One region of the Bacillus shivajii genome, then DNA from elsewhere that is predicted to be linked to it. Evidence: predicted binding sites of a transcription regulator. Region 1 holds the regulator's gene; the other holds the start of a gene.
What was found. Region 1 encodes Rex, which represses fermentation and respiration genes when NADH is low (regulators of the CRP and FNR family bind a similar motif). Its sites were predicted from a motif close to TTGTGAAATATTTCACAA; they were not measured.
Positions count from the first base shown of each region.

Region 2: lpdD (prenylated flavin chaperone LpdD) is a predicted target of Rex. The motif match lies at 1,756-1,773, and genes of this name have one in related genera.

Region 1 covers NZ_CP084703.1:527,591-530,793, reverse strand. The annotation lists gene LGQ02_RS02665 (MDR family MFS transporter) at 1-1,105, opposite strand, end outside; gene LGQ02_RS02660 (redox-sensing transcriptional repressor Rex) at 1,347-1,982, opposite strand; gene moaC (cyclic pyranopterin monophosphate synthase MoaC) at 2,025-2,504, opposite strand; gene LGQ02_RS02650 (ABC transporter ATP-binding protein) at 2,682-3,203, shown strand, end outside.
Region 2 covers NZ_CP084703.1:2,903,994-2,907,196, reverse strand. The annotation lists gene LGQ02_RS14175 (hypothetical protein) at 1,131-1,379, opposite strand; gene lpdD (prenylated flavin chaperone LpdD) at 1,865-2,200, shown strand; gene LGQ02_RS14165 (HesB/YadR/YfhF family protein) at 2,348-2,647, shown strand; gene LGQ02_RS14160 (MFS transporter) at 3,181-3,203, shown strand, end outside.

The DNA.
Region 1 (3,203 bases):
CCATCCCTATACCTCTTATGGCGTTAAGTACAAACAATACCCAAATCGCCGTTTGTAAGTCGATAAAACCGAATAAAAGCGTTCCAACCGTTGAAAAAATAAGACCACTTGTTACGACAAGTGAAGGTCCTTTTTTATCAAGGATTCTCCCACCTACCGTCATAAATATTCCTGCGAGTAAAGCTGCTGGTAAAAAGACAAGACCTGTCATAATGGCTCCGTAACCATACACATTTTGTACAAGCAGTGGGATGAGAAAAATTCCACCAAACAAACTAATTGAACTAATAATTGCGACCCAAACACTGTATGCGTAAGCTTTAATTTTAAATATCGATAGATCTAGTAAAGGTTGTTCTGTTTTGTTTTCGATTTTCACAAAGAAATACAATGCAATAGCCCCGATGATCAATAACGATATATTCAGTGGGTCATATAAATGCGCGAGTTCACTAATTCGCCCTAAAGCAAGTAAGATCGCCCCAACTCCAAGGGTCACTGTGACAAACCCGCTTCGGTCAAACTTCAAATTGTCTGCTCGCTTCGTTCGCTTTAGATAAAGCATTGAAAAGGTTAATCCTAAAAGACCTGTCGGTATATTACATAAGAATAACCATTGCCATGTACCAAGTTCAATAATGAAACCACCTAATGTAGGTCCAATCGTTGGTGCCATCATCGCTGCAATTCCCCAAATCCCAGTCGCCATCCCTCGTTCTTTTTTCGGGAACACTTGGAAAATGAACACCATGGAAAGGGGCATAATAAATCCGCCACCGACTCCTTGAAGCCCACGGAAAAAAATGAGTGATGATAGATTCCATGAAAACGACCCTAATAGAGACCCTAATAAGAAGAGGGAAACGCCAAACAAATACATTTCCTTCTTTCCGAACTTATCACTTAAAAAACCTGTAAGTGGCATCGTAATCCCCATGGTTACCATGAAGATCGTAATTACCCAACCAGCCGAAACAGCATCGGCATCAAAAACCTCCATGATATGTGGAACAGCTGGATTTAACATACTGTTATTTAAAATGACTGTAAATGTACCAAGTAACACAGAAATTAATACGAGCCATTTATGTGGAATTTTACTCATGTTTTCACCTGATTCCCTTATTAGTTAGCCAAAATGTTCGATTCTCGAAATATATAATTCTACTATACCAAAACATGTGTATGATTTCATGATAGAATTTAGGACTTTTTTGGAAATCAAAAACAAGTTCTTCCTATACAAAAAGCTGCAGGTACATTTCTCCCACAGCTTGTCTAAGTGATGACACTTATATATCGTTTTTGTTCCGTTTTCCAACAATGAAAGGGTATCAACCGTTTCATTACATTGGATAATGTTTCAAGAAGTAGATAAGGGATTGAAGTTCTACAGATAAATCAATATGATGAACTCGGACGTTGTCTGGTACAGATAACCTTGCTGGTGTAAAGTTTAAGATCCCTTTAATTCCAGCATCTACTAACTGATCAGCAATCCCTTGCGCTGCTGCTGAAGGGACAGTTAACATTGCCACTTCTGCTTCACCAGCTATGCGTTCTTTTACTTCATCTAAATGATAAATGGGAACGCTTCCAATTTTTTGACCGACCTTGCTTTCATCAACATCAAATGCCATCTCAATTCTCATATTGTTACTTTTCGTAAAGTTGTAATTTAATAAGGCAGTCCCTAAGTTACCGACACCTACTAAAATAACCTTTCTTATTTCATCTTGATCTAATGTTTTTCTAAAAAAGGTTAATAAATAATTGACGTTGTAACCATACCCTTTCTTTCCTAGCGCGCCGAAATAGGAGAAATCCCTTCGAATCGTCGCTGAATCGACTTTTACTGCTTCACTTAACTCTGTTGAAGATACACGATTTTTCCCTGATGCTTGCAAGCTTTCTAAAAAACGATAATATAACGGCAGCCTTTTTGCAGTTGCTTGCGGTATTTTTGTTTGATCGATATCCATTTTTTTCGCCTCCCACCATCATGAATTGGTTCAATCGCTCTTTTATCTCTTGTAGTCGCCGCTCTTTCCGCCGGTTTTCTCCTGCAAGAAAGTCTCGCCAATGACCATTCCTTTATCTATAGCTTTACACATATCATAAACTGTAAGTGCTGTTGCTGATGCAGCTGTTAACGCCTCCATCTCTACTCCTGTGCTCCCTTTCGTCTTCACACCAACTTCAATAAGAAGAATGTATGTTTCTTCACTTACTTCCCAGTCAAAATGAATATCCACACCTGAGAGTGATAATGGATGACACATTGGAATCCATTGCGATGTATTTTTGGCCGCCATTACTCCTGCTACTTGTGCAACGGAAAGAACGTCACCTTTTTTCATCGTTCCTGCAGTAATGCCCTCGTAAATATCTTTTGTCACTTGGACACTGCTTTTCGCCACAGCTGTGCGAACCGTTTCTTGTTTGTCAGAAATATCGACCATTTTTGCTCGACCTTGGTCATTAAAATGTGTAAACGAACCCATCGGTGCCCCTCCTTTTGTCTCTTCGTCTATTGTACACCATAGTTGGACAAACTGCACAATCCTTCTCTAGATTAGCAAGAATTCATGTTCCACTTTACTACAAATGTTGCCACTTTGCGTAACAGTCATGTACACTTATTTTGTAATGACCCAATGATGTGGTGAGGATGAAATAATATGATTTTATTACAATGTGTACAAATAACAAAGTCCTTTGGGGCTGAAACAATATTATCCAATGTAAAACTTGAAGTCCAAAGTCGTGAACGAATTGCTCTTGTCGGTCGAAATGGCGCAGGCAAGTCAACATTGTTAAAAATTATATCAGGAGAACTATCTCATGACTCTGGAGATATTATTATCCCTAAAAACGTTGAAATCGGTTATTTAGCCCAACATAGTGGCTTAAATACGAACCGCTCAATTTGGGATGAAATGATGTCTGTTTTCACCCATTTAAAACAAATGGAGAAACATTTACGAGAATTAGAAGAAAAAATGAGCAACCCAAGTGCACCAAACTATGAAAAAGTATTGCAAGAATATGATCAATTACAACAAGACTTTAAAGATCAAGGCGGTTACCAATATGAAGCCGACATTCGCAGTATTTTATCTGGGTTAAACTTCTCTGATTTTGATTACGATACACCGATATCCAGTTTAAGTGGTGGTCAAAAAACAAGACTCTCTTTAGGC
Region 2 (3,203 bases), 2.1 Mb from region 1:
TAACCGCAGGAGCAACGAGCATTTGCTTCTCCGAATATTCTTCGAGCTGCCTCGACGCATCATCTTCCAAGAAGTGCTTGAAGAGGAAGAGGCACGTAGTCTGCGACGAGTAACCGCAGGAGCAACGAGCATTTGCTTCTCCGAATATTCTTCGAGCTGCCTCGACGCATCATCTTCCAAGAAGTGCTTGAAGAGGAAGAGGCACGTAGTCTGCGACGAGTAACCGCAGGAGCAACGAGCATTTGCTTCTCCGAATATTCTTCGAGCTGTCTCGACGCATCATCTTCCAAGAAGTGCTTGAAGAGGAAGAGGCACGTAGTCTGCGACGAGTAACCGCAGGAGCAAGCGAAGTGTGCTTACTTAGAAGCTCTTAAGCTTTAGTGCAAGTCTTTATAATGAACTTCGGCTAATTTCGATCACGTCCTGTGATCAACGCCGAATGTTTTTAACTGTATAAAATTGGCAAGCAGCCGGTTAAACTAGCAATGGAATACGGATGTAGTAGCTTTAAAATGAAAACTGTTATAAAAGATGTTTTCTTTAGGTTCAAATGAACAAGATTAGATGCTCGAAGCAGTAGAAATACACGTAGACTCCGGCGGGAACAGCGCGAGCAGAAGATCCACTTTGGAAAGAAATGAGTTTTCTTTCCAAAGTTAGCTGAAGCCGTGCCCGCGGAATGCGAAGTGTATTTCAACTGCGTCTCAACAAAAATAAAGGAGATAATTCAGGCGCGAATTACCTCCAAAAATGAGTTGTTATTTTCAGTTTCTCCCTTTAAACGGAACTACTTAGATTCGTAGTCGTCACTTTTTTGTACTTTATTATTAAATTAAGTTGTTTACCAATCATTATATGTCACAAAATGTTCAAGATATTTAGTCATAGAGCGGGGTATTTGTGACCAATTTCACAGAATTGATGTTTTGAATGAAGTAGAATGAACTTAGAACGAAGCGAAAGGGAATAATATTTATCTTTCGCGGTTCATAGCTTTTTTTCCTTAGAAAAAGAACCCAGCCATGAAGAATCATGGAATTTTGTTCATGATGCCCCCAATCATACATGAACAAAGTATTGGTGCGAAAACCAAAAAAACTCAGGTGCTATTCACCTGAGTTTTTTTGGTATTACATAATGATATGAATAATTAGTAAAATGATAAAACTAATAGCAGTGTATTGATGAGATCGTCTTCTTTTGCCCGTTGCTTTTTTATGTCGAATCCAGCCTGATGTTAGTAATACTATAAACGCGATTGTAGTTAACATTCCACTTATATAAGAACTATTCCATTCTGCTCTTATTGATAGGGCAAAGTATAAATGACTCACTACTAGAATAAAACTAACGATTGCAAAAGGTCTATGAAGTTTCATTAACTTTCTACCTGTTAACCCTAGTCTCTTACGTAATATTCGATTTTTTGTATGTTTAATCCATATGAAAAGAAAAAGCATACTGAAATTTATAGTAACAAAAAGAAATGCTACCCAACCTGTTAAAGTTATTAAATAATATTCCATTCCAACCCCTCATTTCATCATAAAGAAGTTAAAAATGTTGCTCACTTTTATTTTAACAAATGAAAAGTCTGAACAAGATGAGCTAAATCACTCTTTATACATTCGGTCTGATAAAGTTTGATATTGGTTTTCTTTGGTTAAAAGACGAAACTTTCACCAATAGCGAACCTTCTCGGGTGCTTATGAATTAGTAGCGGGGTATCAAAGTAATTATTTATATTATCAAAGTATGTGATGTATTTAACATTATTACGAAGTGATTTTTGCTAATGTATACGTAAGATCCTACGAATAGGTTAGAACAGAGTAGGTAGGGTATCTATCTGGGAGGGGAAGAAATGATTGAATGTGAAGTAACGAAAGTTGGTGAAGATGATTCAATTCTTGTTGTCGGAGGAACACGACATCATATCGGTGCTGTGGTTATTGCAACATGGGAGGACCATTATGTAAAGGTCGTTAGTCATGGTTTACCTCACCATAAAGAAGAAGAACTTTTTATTGAACTGGCAAAAGTTTGGTGTGAAACATTTAAACGAACGACTATGATTACAGGTGGCATTCATATAGATCACGCGACAAAAGAGGAAATAAAAATGCTAGTCGATGAAACTTGGAGAAAGTTTTTCATTTTAATGTCTGATCAAAAGATCCAATCTATAAGTAATTTATAACCCTTCTCATACTTATTTTCATAAGGTTTAATATTTCTCTTCAGCTAGCTAGTTTGATACAATGCATACATGGTCTTATGTTAGTTTTAATTCCTTCAATATAGGTAAAAACTACAACAAAGATAATCATTAGTTGGAGGGTTTTCATTGAAGATAACCGTATCAGATAAAGCAGCAGAGTGGTTCAAAGAAGAATTGCAATTATCATCAGGAGACGACGTTCAATTTTTTGTGCGTTACGGCGGATGTGGTAATTTCCAAACGGGTTTTTCTTTAGGAGTAACGGAAAAAGCACCGGAAGAACCAGCTGCCTCATTTGAAAAATATGGAGTAAATTATTACGTTGAAAAAAAAGATGAATGGTATTTTGATGGAAAAGACTTTTCTGTAAATTATAATGAAGATACTGAAGAAATTGAATACAAACACGATGATAATACGAAATAAATTCATCTACTAATAAAAGGATCTGAGTGATGAGCTCAGGTCTTTTTTTACACATTAAGAATTAATAAAATTTTAGCTGAGAAGTAGCTCGACGTAGAGAAAATTTTAAAGAATTAAGTATAAGTTCAACTAACGCCTCTGTCTTCGTCCAAAACTCGCCAATCGGCGAGTTTTCTTTATGCGCTTTGGAGAAAAGCTGTATACTCTTGCGCCACGTCGCTTCAATTGATGATCGTATTTAGCTTGTTCCTTTACTTTTTTCAGAGTTAACAATATCGCCATAAAGTTTATAAAGCCAATCATGACAGTTTTGTGAACTGAAAAAATAGAACAAAACATTGATATATCAACGTTTTTAAAATTAGCGTCACATAGCTGTCACAAAATAAGGACTCGGTGTGACGAAAATCACACTTTTGGTGTGAGCAATCACACAGTTGGTGTTTCTGCACTTTTTTACAATGAACTTAATAAAATAAACATTCATGAATGAAAAGCAGTTTTTCAGGATGATTTTAAGGAGGTCATAAAGGATGGGGAATTTAGAAAAATCCTT